Linked DNA regions of Cohnella herbarum. The protein of the gene in region 1 interacts with the protein of each later gene in a pairwise test. Links are inferred from orthologs where the notes say so. Each region holds a gene or a part of one and is shown in the gene's direction. Other genes may lie near its edges.

The links.
Region 2: the proteins of lpdA (region 1) and pcrA interact in binary tests that used the Escherichia coli proteins (3 or more experiments, as listed by UniProt). The link is inferred for Cohnella herbarum from one-to-one orthologs.
Region 3: the proteins of lpdA (region 1) and odhB interact in binary tests that used the Escherichia coli proteins (3 or more experiments, as listed by UniProt). The link is inferred for Cohnella herbarum from one-to-one orthologs.

The regions. Positions count from the first base shown.
Region 1 is NZ_CP051680.1:1,130,930-1,134,778, forward strand. Bases 630-3,521 are described here. They hold lpdA (dihydrolipoyl dehydrogenase), read left to right. Parts: upstream 630-1,310; coding sequence 1,311-2,732; downstream 2,733-3,521. Other genes in these bases: HH215_RS04785 (dihydrolipoamide acetyltransferase family protein), read left to right, coding at 630-1,307; HH215_RS04795 (acyl-CoA thioesterase), read left to right, coding at 2,847-3,338; thyA (thymidylate synthase), read left to right, coding at 3,391-3,521. In the rest of the region: more of HH215_RS04785, read left to right, coding at 1-629; more of thyA, read left to right, coding at 3,522-3,849. UniProt on the Escherichia coli protein: Lipoamide dehydrogenase is a component of the glycine cleavage system as well as of the alpha-ketoacid dehydrogenase complexes.
Region 2 is NZ_CP051680.1:4,562,939-4,566,990, reverse strand. Bases 703-3,797 are described here. They hold pcrA (DNA helicase PcrA), read left to right. Parts: upstream 703-1,102; coding sequence 1,103-3,493; downstream 3,494-3,797. Other genes in these bases: HH215_RS19485 (hypothetical protein), read right to left, coding at 3,547-3,797; pcrB (heptaprenylglyceryl phosphate synthase), read left to right, coding at 703-1,113. Also shown: HH215_RS19500 (glycoside hydrolase family 13 protein), read left to right, coding at 1-200; more of pcrB, read left to right, coding at 394-702; more of HH215_RS19485, read right to left, coding at 3,798-3,915. UniProt on the Escherichia coli protein: A helicase with DNA-dependent ATPase activity. Unwinds DNA duplexes with 3'-5' polarity. Translocates on single-stranded DNA with 3'-5' polarity. Initiates unwinding more efficiently from a nicked substrate than double-stranded DNA.
Region 3 is NZ_CP051680.1:3,533,658-3,537,505, forward strand. The notes cover bases 703-3,593. They hold odhB (2-oxoglutarate dehydrogenase complex dihydrolipoyllysine-residue succinyltransferase), read left to right. Parts: upstream 703-1,456; coding sequence 1,457-2,731; downstream 2,732-3,593. Other genes in these bases: HH215_RS15745 (2-oxoglutarate dehydrogenase E1 component), read left to right, coding at 703-1,450; HH215_RS15755 (hypothetical protein), read left to right, coding at 3,488-3,593. In the rest of the region: more of HH215_RS15745, read left to right, coding at 1-702; more of HH215_RS15755, read left to right, coding at 3,594-3,848. UniProt on the Escherichia coli protein: E2 component of the 2-oxoglutarate dehydrogenase (OGDH) complex which catalyzes the second step in the conversion of 2-oxoglutarate to succinyl-CoA and CO(2).

The DNA.
Region 1 (3,849 bases):
GCGAAATCGTCAAGATGCATATCGCGCCGGGACAGACGGTAACAGACGAAGATATTATTATGGAAGTACAGAACGACAAAGCGATCGTAGAAGTTCCTTGCCCGGTTAACGGCAAGGTCGTCGAAGTGCGCGCCAAAGACGGACAGGTTATGCACGTAGGCGAAGTCGTCGCGATCATCGAAGCGGAAGGCGACGTTCCGGATCAAGGACCTTCAACCGAATCGCATGCCGAAGCGGCTGGCGGCGCAAGCGGCAACAGCGCAACGGGCGGAGCGGATACGCAAGGCCAACCGGCGCAACAATCGGCGGTCGAAGCACCGGCTGAGACGCCAGCTGCTGCCCCTGTTGCAGCGCCTGCGGCTCCATCGTCCGGCGGAGGATTGGTTCTTGCCACTCCTAGCGTTCGGAAGTTTGCTCGCGAGAAGGGCGTAGCGATATCCGAAGTAGCCGGCAGCGGCAAGAACGGACGTATCACTCGGGACGACGTGCTCGGATTCGCTTCCGGCGGAGCGCCGAAAGCAGCCGAAGCGGCTTCCGCGTCGGAGGCTAACGCTGCTGCTCCCGTTAGCGCGGCTCCGAAAGCTGCCGCGTCCGTTAGCGGACCGGGCGTCGAAGAGCGCGTTCCGTTCAAAGGCATCCGCAAAGCGATTGCCAATGCGATGGTTAAATCCGTCTATACGGCTCCGCACGTGACGCTTATGGACGAAGTCGACGTTTCGGGTCTCGTAGCTCTTCGCACGAAAGCTAAACCCGTAGCCGAGAAGAAGGGTGTCAAGCTGACGTATTTGCCGTTTATCGTTAAGGCGCTGGTGGCGGCTTGCCGCGAATTCCCGGCGATGAACGCGATGATCGACGAAGCGGCTAACGAGATCGTCTACAAGAAATACTACAATATCGGTATCGCTACCGACACGGACAACGGCTTGATCGTTCCGGTGATCTTCGATGCGGATCGCAAGAACGTTTGGTCCGTCGCGAATGAAATCCGCGATCTTGCAACCCGCGGTCGCGATGGCAAATTAACCGCGGCCGAGCTTAAAGGCAGCACGATCTCGATTACGAACATCGGATCTGCCGGAGGCATGTTCTTCACGCCGGTTATTAACTTCCCGGAGGTCGCTATCCTCGGAACGGGACGCATTACCGAGAAAGCGGTCGTCAAGAACGGCGAAATCGTTGCCGCTCCCGTAATGGCCTTGTCGTTAAGCTTTGACCACCGTATCATCGACGGCGCTACGGCGCAAAATTTCTTAAATTACATTAAACAGCTGCTCAGCGATCCTGAACTGCTTGTTATGGAGGTGTAATCCATGGTCGTAGGGGACGCTTCTCTAGATATCGACTTGTTAGTCGTCGGCGCCGGACCTGGCGGTTACGTAGCCGCGATTCGTGCCGCGCAATTAGGACAGAAAGTCATCATCGCGGATAAAGCCAAGTTCGGCGGAGTTTGCTTGAACGTCGGTTGTATCCCATCCAAAGCTCTGATCAACTCCGCTCATCATTACGAATCGATGCTTCATGCTTCCGATTTCGGATTGTCCGCGGAGAAAGTCAGCGTGGATTTCGGTAAAGTGCAGGAGTACAAAACTTCCGTCGTTAACAAAATGACGGGCGGCGTGGAAATGCTGCTGAAAGCGAACAAGGTCGAAATGTTCAACGGCGAAGTGATGTTCATCAACGAGAACGAAGCTCGTTTGTTCAATGACCAAGAAGCGCCTCGTTACCGTTTCAAGAATTGCATCATCGCGACCGGATCCCGTCCGATCGAGTTGAAGCCTTTCCCGTTCGGCGGCCGTATCTTGTCTTCGACCGAGGCGCTCAGCTTGCCTGAATTGCCGAAGAGCCTGATCGTCATCGGCGGCGGATACATCGGCATCGAGCTTGGTCAGATGTATTCCAAATTCGGAACGAAAGTAACCGTGCTGGAAGGCGCGGATACGATTCTTCCGGGCTTCGACAAAGACATGAGCCAGCTTGTCGTGAAGAAGTTGAAGAAGTCCAACGTGGACATCGTGAACGGAGCGCTCGCCAAGGGCGCGGAACAAACCGACAAAGAAGTTACCGTAACGTACGAAGTCGGCGGAGAGCAGAAGTCGGTTACGGCCGATTACTTGCTCGTGACCGTCGGTCGCCGTCCGAATACGGACGGAGAGCTTGGTTTGGAACTGATCGGCGTTAAAGTCGGCGAGAGAGGCCTGATCGAGGTCGACGATCAATGTCGCACCAACATCAAGCACATCTTCGCGATCGGCGATATCGTTCCTGGAGCTGCTCTAGCGCACAAAGCTTCTTACGAAGCGAAAGTCGCCGCCGAAGCGATTGCCGGATTGCCGTCCAAAGTCGATTACAAGTGCATTCCTGCCGTTGCTTTCTCGGATCCGGAATGCGCAAGCGTCGGTTACACGGAAAAAGAAGCGAAGGAAAAAGGGCTTAAAGTGAAGTCCAGCAAGTTCCCGTTCGGCGGCAACGGTCGCGCGGTAACTCTGAACGGCGCGGACGGCTTCCTGAAGCTCATTCACGACGTAGATACCGGCTTAGTGCTCGGCGCGCAAATCGCCGGCGTAGAAGCATCCAATATGATCGCCGAGCTAGGACTCGCTATCGAAATGGGCGCAACGATCGAGGATATCGCATTGACGATTCATGCGCATCCGACATTGGCCGAGATTACGATGGATGCGGCCGAGCTTGCCATGGGTCACCCGATCCACACTTTGGCTCCTAAATCTTAAGCGATTAACATAGAACCTTTATGAAGGGAAGGCTTCTCGCGCTGCGCGAAGCTCCTTCATAAAGGTTTATTTCATATGATTAAAGAGTGGCATTCGCCAAAGGAGAGATGGCTTATGAGCGAGGAAGCAAGACCGGTCAGCCGATCGCGGTCGATTATGACGGAACTCGTCTTCCCGACGGATACGAACCATCATGGGACGATGTTCGGCGGAACGTTAATGAAATACATCGATAAAATTTCCGCGATCTCCGCGATGAGACATTGCGGCAAACCCGTCGTTACGGCTTCCACGGATAGCCTCGATTTTCTGGCGCCGATCCGAATGGGGGAAGCCGTGGAATTGGAAGCGTTCGTTACCTCGACGAACCGCAGTTCCATGGAGGTATACGTGGTCGTTCGGGCGGAAAACCTGTTCACGCGCGACCGAAGGGTGACCTGCACGGCCTTCTCCACGTTCGTAGCGGTAGACGAGAATGGCAAACCGGTTCCCGTACCGCCTGTAATCCCCGATAACGAAGCGGAGCGGAAGCTATTCGACAGCGCGCCCGAGCGTTACGAACAACGCAAGAAAAGGCGGTCCCAGCGGTTCTCGTCGACAGAGTGACAAGCCGGATGGTACAATAAACAACAAAATCCTACGTCGAGGTGTGTTTTCCTTGCGCAATTATTTAGATTTACTTCAAGATGTGTTGGACAACGGCACGTCAAAAGGAGACCGGACGGGTACGGGGACGTTATCCGTATTCGGCAGGCAATTGAGGTTCGACTTATCGGAAGGATTTCCGCTTGTCACTACTAAAAGAATCCATCTGAAATCGGTCGTACACGAGCTGTTGTGGTTTCTGAGAGGCGATACGAATATTCATTATCTGAAAGAGCACGGAGTGCGGATATGGGACGAGTGGGCCGACGAGAACGGAGATTTAGGTCCCGTATACGGCTCGCAATGGCGTGCTTGGGAAACTCCGGACGGCCGAGTCATTGATCAGATTCAGCAGGTCGTGGACGGGATTAAAAATAATCCGAATTCCCGGAGGCATCTCGTTAGCGCGTGGAACGTCGCGGTCATCGATGAAATGAAGCTTCCCCCTTGCCATTTCGTATTCCAGTTTTAT
Region 2 (4,052 bases), 3.4 Mb from region 1 along the record:
ATGTGTATACCCGTACCTTGGGAGAGACTCGCTGGTTAATCGTGCTCAATCACTCGGATGAGACATCGTTTATACGCTTGTCTTCGGAATATATAGGGCCGACTAGAAAGTTACTGATATCAAACTATGCGGTCAGCGAAGCCGAATCGGTGGACCGAATCGTGCTAAGGCCTCATGAGGCTAGAATTTACGAGTTATAGAGGGAGTTTGCTTTTTGAACAATAGGTAAGCAACAAAGCCTTCGGCGCCGATGCCGAAGGCTTTGAATTTCGTTAGGACCGCTTCGATAGACGTTCCTACTTTATCCAAGGACGGAGATAGCCGTTTTTGCTTGGAAGAAACACCGAATTCCTGTAGACTAGAAGGTAACCTATCAATCGACATGGAGGCTATATGCTCCCCTTATTTTATAGCAATTGGAAACACGTATTTAAGCTAGACCCCGACCGTCCCATCGACGACGAAACGCTGGACGCGATATGCACTTCCGGAACGGACGCGATACTGGTAGGCGGCTCTAGCGGAGTAACGTTCGACAACACGGTCGATCTGATGTCGCGCATTCGCAGGTACGAAGTGTCGTGCGCCTTCGAATTGTCCGATCCGTCGTGCGGCGTGCCCGGGTTCGACGGCTATTTTATCCCGAGCGTGCTGAATACCAAGCGAACGGAATGGCTGATCGGCCATCATGTCGAGGCTCTGCGCGATTATGGGCATCTGCTTCCTTGGGAGTCGATCGTGGGCGAGGCGTACCTTGTCCTGAACCCGGATTCCACCGTTGCCAGAATTTCGGGCGCGGAGGCGAATATCTCCGCCAACGAAGCTCTCGCCTACAGCCAGGTGGCGGATCGCTTATGGAACGTCCCCGTGTTATACGTAGAGTACAGCGGAACGTTCGGTGATATGGAGCTGTTGAAGCGAATCAAAAACAATCTCAAACAGGCGCATTTGTTCTACGGCGGCGGAATCGACAGCGCGGAGCGGGCGGCGCAAGCGGCTAGCCATGCGGATACGGTCGTCGTGGGGAATATCATCTATCACGATTTGGATGCCGCCCTGGCTACGGTCAGCGCGGTTAACCTTTCATTAAAGGAGCACGGACATGTTTTTTGAACGGGATAATACGAACGCGATCGATATCGATGCTTCAATTAATAAGCTAAATCCGAAACAGAAGGAAGCGGCCATTGCGACCAATGGTCCGTTGCTGATTATGGCCGGAGCGGGAAGCGGTAAAACCCGGGTTCTTACGCACCGTATCGCTTATTTGATTTCCAAGCGCCTTGCCGCTCCGTGGAGCATATTGGCGATCACCTTTACGAATAAAGCCGCGCGAGAGATGCAAGACCGGGTTTCCAAGCTGATCGGTCCGTCCGGCAGAGACATCTGGGTAAGCACCTTCCACTCCATGTGCGTGCGGATTTTGCGCAAAGACATCGAACGTATCGGATTCGGCTCGAATTTCAGCATTCTGGATTCTACGGATCAACTGTCCGTCATTCGTAACGTGATGAAGGACAACAATATCGACGTGAAGAAGTTCGAACCGAAAGCGGTGCAGGCGGCGATCGGCGCGGCGAAGAACGAACTGCTAACCCCGGCCCAGTATGAGCAACGGCAAGGCGACTTTTTCGAAACGATCGTGGCCAAGGTTTACACGCAATACCAACGGAGACTTAAAGCGAACAACTCGCTTGACTTCGACGACCTTCTTCTTCTGACGATTCAATTGTTCAAGGACGTTCCTGAAGTTTTGGAGTTTTACCAGAACAAATTCAAATACGTTCACGTCGACGAGTATCAGGATACGAACAGAGCGCAGTATACGTTATGTAAAATGTTGGCGGAGAAGCATCACAACATCTGCGTGGTCGGGGATAGCGATCAGTCGATCTACCGCTGGCGCGGAGCGGACATTACGAACATTCTGAACTTCGAGGCCGATTATCCGGAAGCGCAGAGCATTTTGCTCGAGCAGAATTACCGTTCGACCTCTAATATTCTGGACGCGGCTAACGCGGTCATTAAGAACAATATGGGTCGCAAAGCGAAAAACTTGTGGACGGACCAGAACGGCGGAGACAAGATCATCGTGTATCAAGGCGATTCCGAGCATGAGGAAGGTTACTTCATTGCCGGCGAAATTCGCAAAAACCGTCAAAACGCTCGCCGTTACGGAGATCATGCGATTCTCTATCGGACCAATGCGCAGTCCCGGGTCGTGGAGGAAATTCTGATCAAATCGGAGATTCCTTATCAGATCGTCGGCGGCATCAAGTTCTACGATCGCAAAGAGATTAAAGACATTCTTTCTTATCTTAGATTAATTTCCAACCCGGATGACGATAACAGCCTTAACCGGATCGTGAACGTGCCGAAGAGGGGCTTAGGCGATACGACGATGGCTAAGGTTCAGGAAGAAGCGACCCGTAAAGGGGTGTCGATGCTTAAGGTGCTGAACGAAGGAGACGGCTTGCTTGGCGACGGGCTGTATCATTTGGACATTCAGACCCGCGCTAAGGCCGCATTATCGGAATTCCGCGATCTCATTCGTAACCTAAGCGCAATGGTCGAATATTTATCCGTGACGGAACTGACGGAGAAGTTGCTCGAGCTCACCGAATACCGGTTAGAGCTGCAGCGCGAGAACACGTTGGAATCGAAGTCGAGGCTGGAAAATATCGAAGAGTTCCTATCGGTAACGCAAGAGTTCGAGAAACGCAACGAAGACAAGTCGCTTGTTTCTTTCTTGACGGAATTGGCTTTGGTTGCGGACATCGACTCGATGGACGACGACGATGAAGACAGCGGAGACGCGGTCACTCTCATGACGATGCATAGCGCCAAAGGCTTGGAGTTTCCCATCGTGTTCATCGTTGGAATGGAAGAGGGGTTATTCCCGAGCAGCCGTTCGTTCATGGACAATGAGGAGATGGAAGAAGAGCGCAGGCTAGCTTACGTGGGGATTACGCGAGCGGAGAAGAAGCTTTACTTAACTTGCGCCCGAATGAGACTTCTGTACGGTCGGACGAGCACGAATGCGCCTTCGCGTTTTCTGGAAGAAATTCCGAGCGAACTGAAGGAAGCGGTCGAGCCTGCCGGAGGAGGACGCTCGGGATCCTACGGGGGTTACAGCTCCCGCTTAGGCGGAGGTAACGGCGGCGGAGGCGGATATGGTGCGCGTTCTGCCTCGCCGAGTTCCGCCGGAGGGGGGTATCCGCCTTCAGGGTTCGGCGCTAGGCCGACCATTGCTCCGACGAACGGAGGTAGCGGCGCTTCGGTCGTTCGACCGCAGACGCCTTCCGCTTCCAAGCCCGTAGGGGACGGAATGGCCATCGTGGCCGGAGATAAGGTTCAGCATGCGAAGTGGGGCGTCGGCACGGTCGTTGCCGTGAAGGGGACGGGCAACGATGCCGAGCTGCAAATTGCGTTTCCTGCGCCTACCGGCGTTAAGCGGTTGTTGGCCGCATTTGCCCCGGTGACGAAAATATAATAAAAATCGCCGTAATGAGGCGATTCGAAAAGCGGGCTCCCGAGAGCCCGCTTTTATTTCGATTTTCCGTTCTCTTGTGTGCCGTTGCGTTCGCGCGGGTTATCCCGCGTTCGCGTTTGCGGCAGAACATCCATGTATTCGATATGCCGTTTCGTCTCGATCGTGCCGATCTTATAGATGTAGCGATAGATTTCGGTTCTATTACCGTTATATCCGGTTGCCATTTTATCGTAATCCGCCGATTTGTACGGAAGTTGTTCCCGGATATACATTTGCTCCATCGCTTGCTGTTCCCGGCTCAGCAGCGCGAGCAAGTGGTTGCGTTCGTCTTCGGTAGCCAGTACGATGAACTGATCCGTCAACGACGGTTCTTTGCCTACCATATAGGTGGAGACGGAGACGTAATAACGCTCTTTATCCATCTTCCTCACCTCCTCTGTGATGTGGTACCCTTCATTAAACGCCGAGAGTCGGGCTGAAACAAGAGGCAGGCCATGAACTCTTTTGCGCATGCGATTTGACACTGTTCTGGCGCTGAAATAGACTAGTGGGGAAGCCT
Region 3 (3,848 bases), 2.4 Mb from region 1 along the record:
AACGACGCAACCGCTGATTTACAAAAAAGTAAGAGCTCATTCCACGGTCAGCCGTCTTTATGCGGACAAACTGATCAAAGAAGGGCACTTGTCGGAAGATGCCGCTGAACAGATCAAGCGCGACGTACAGAACAAGCTGAAGACGGCTTACGATCAAGTCAAAGGTCAGGAGCACAAAGACTCCGTCCACCAATCGCAGCCGACTGCCTTTAACCCAAGCGAAGCCAAGCCGGCAACGTCCGTTCCGATGGATAAGCTTCGCAGCATCAATAAGGGCTTGCTCAAGTGGCCGGAAACGTTCAAAGTCTACGGAAAGCTGCAACGTATTCTCGAGCGTCGGGCCGATGCGCTTAACGACGGCGAGAAAGTCGATTGGAGCCATGCCGAGACGTTGGCGTTCGCTACGATACTTGCGGACGGAACGCCGATGAGGCTGAGCGGACAAGACGTGGAAAGAGCGACTTTCGCTCACCGGAACCTCGTTCTTCACGATTCCGAGACGGGCGATACTTTCTGCCCGCTTCATTCGCTCCCGGAAGCGAATGCTTCCTTCGCGATTCATAACAGTCCATTATCCGAAGCCGGCGTGCTTGGATTGGAATACGGCTACAATGTTTATGCTCCCGAAACGATGGTTATCTGGGAAGCGCAATTCGGCGATTTCATGAATGCCGCGCAAGTGATCATCGATCAATTTATTTCCGCGGGTCAATCCAAATGGTCGCAACGTTCCGGATTGGTCATGCTGTTGCCGCATGGATACGAGGGTCAAGGACCCGAGCACTCCAGCGCGCGGATGGAACGGTTCCTTCAGATGTCCGGCGAGGCTAACTGGACCGTCGCGTATTTGTCCAGCGCCGCCCAATATTTCCACCTGCTTCGCCGTCAAGCATCGATCATGAATACGAAAGACGCTCGTCCGCTTATCGTGATGGCGCCTAAGAGCATGATCCGCAACCCGCTCGTCGCGTCTCCGGCTAATCTGCTTAGCGAAGGTTCTTTCCAAACCGTCGTCGAACAGCCTGGACTGGGTCTGAATCCGGCCCGCGTGGAAAGACTTGTATTGTGTACCGGTAAAGTCGCGATCGACTTGGCGGAAGAACTGAACAAATCGGCGGACGTTAACCGCGATTGGTTGCATATCGTCCGCGTCGAGCAGCTCTATCCGTTCCCGAAACATGAGCTCAAAGCGATCGTGGACCGTTATCCGAACTTGACCGAAGTTCTGTGGGTTCAAGAAGAACCGAGAAACATGGGCGCGTGGAGCTATATCGAACCGCGTATTCGCGACATCGTCGAAACTTCCAAGACGACGGTCAGCTATAACGGACGTCCGAAACGTTCCAGCCCGGCGAGCGGCTACCAACAAATTCACGCTTTCGAGCAGCAGTTTATTATTAATCAAACCTTGGTTCAGAAAAAGAAATCCGCAGTTAAATCCGGGAGGTAAACAGCAATGCATGACATTATAGTACCAGCGATGGGCGAATCCATTACGGAAGGAACGATTTCCAAATGGATCGTCAAAGTCGGAGACAGCGTCAAACAAGGCGACCTCTTACTGGAGCTTGAAACGGATAAAGTAAACTTGGAAATAAGCGCCGAGCAAGACGGCGTGATCTCCGAGATTCTTGCAGGCGAAGGCGATACGGTAAAAATCGGCGAATCCGTCGGTAAAATCGGCGCGGCCGGCCAAGCAACGGCTCCGGCAGCTGCTCCTGCACCTGTGCAAGCTAGCGCCCCGGCAGCGGCCCCAGCTCCTGCTGCGCCAGTTGCTGCTCCGGCACAACCGGCGGTAGCTTCCGGCGGAAACGATAGCTCTTCCACGCTGGCCACTCCGGCAGCAAGAAAGCTCGCACGCGAGAAAGGCATCGACCTGAATACGTTGCCTGCGCGCGATCCGATCGGTCGTATCCATGCGAACGATGTCGCTTCGGCGGGTACTGCGTCTGCTGGCGCACCTGCACCCGCGCCGCAAGCGGCGGCAGCGAAAGCACCGGCCGTCGACAAGCCGACTTCCAACTCGAACAAACCGGAAGAGCGCAAACGGATGTCCCGCCGTCGCTTGACCATTGCCAAACGGTTGGTCGAAGCGCAGCAAACAGCTGCCATGCTCACGACTTTTAACGAAGTCGACATGTCCGCCATTCTCGAGATTCGTAAACGCCGCAAAGACTCCTTCAAGGAGAAACACGAAGTCGGATTGGGCTTTATGTCCTTCTTCACCAAAGCGGTCGTAGGCGCGTTGAAAGCATTCCCGCACTTGAACGCTGAAATCAACGGCGAAGATATTATCGTCAAAAAATACTACGACATCGGCATCGCCGTTTCCGCTAAAGAAGGTTTGGTCGTTCCGGTTCTCCGCGAAGCCGACCGTCTCGGTTTCGCCGAAATCGAGCGCACGATCGTTCAACTCGCCGGCAAAGCCCGCAACAATACGCTGGAATTGTCCGAGCTGCAAGGCGGAACGTTCACGATCACGAACGGCGGCGTATTCGGCTCCTTGCTGTCGACGCCGATCCTGAACGCGCCTCAAGTCGGTATCCTAGGCATGCACAAGATCCAACTTCGTCCGGTCGCGATCGATGCCGAGCGCATGGAAAACCGTCCGATGATGTACATCGCCCTCTCCTACGACCACAGAATCGTGGACGGAGCGGAAGCCGTGCAATTCCTCGTCAAAATCAAGGAAATGCTCGAAGATCCGGAAACGCTGCTTCTCGAAGGTTAATATCCTATAGAAGAAGTGAAAACGCCCCCTATCTCACTGTCTGCACCTCTGTGTGCTAGCAGGGATATGGGGGTTTTTTGCGCGTTCGCAAAATTACGGTTAATCCACCGATTAGCGATATGCTCTAAGGCAATCCAATCGCATTAGGAATCGCACATTGTTCAGGCTGCTCACTTCGATAGTTTCAGTCTAACGGAGCCCACAGCTCTTATTCTGCTTAAAAAGTTACTTTTCGAATTCTAACGGAAATGAGCGCTCTTATTCAAGTATTTTCCAACGAAAACAAGTCACATGAGCATAAATAAAGGCTCCTAGTTCCGTTACAATTTGAATACGCCCGTTTTCGTCAAAATAACGTCGATGGGTTCCGTTAGAAAGCAACTCTCTTGGAGGGCGTTATGCTCCCCTATCTATTAATTTTTTTCCACTCTCGTATACTTCAAGAAAATTATGTATAATTAAGTAAATAAATGCTGAGGGGAGCGTAGCTGGTTGGAGTCTCTCATCTACATACTCATTTATACTCTTGAAGCGTTTTGTACGATTTCGGCTAGCTATATGATGTTTCGGTTCCCTTTCAAAGAGTTTATCGGAAAAAAATTAATTCTCAGCGTCCTCTTAGCTACATTCTCTTATTCGACAAGAGATATAACAGTCATTAATGAATTTACCATTATCGTGCCTGTAACTTATCTTATTTCCTACACCCTGTTTATTAAATTCGTCAGTAAAATTCGGATTTTATGGGCGTCCGTTATGATGATAACGGGTTACGCTCTCGTCGGTACCGTTCAAATGATCGTATTTCTGCTCTATGATGCTTTCGGAGTGGAAATGGCGACCGTCCAAGGCAGTCTATCGTACTTGGTATTAGGACAAGTTCTAACAGCTGCCATTGCATTCCCCTTTTCCTTCTTCTATTATTATCGCGGTTTCGGGTTCACCTATGATTTTCCTTCGTGGCGGTGGAAGCACCTCTGGCTAGTCCTGCTAGAAGTCTTATTGATTGCCCTTATCTTTCGATTTCTTCTAGTTAACAACCTAACCTTGACGATTGCTGTCGGTGCTACTCTTTCAGTACTGCTTATTCTGAGTCAGAAATTGGAGAAGGAGGACA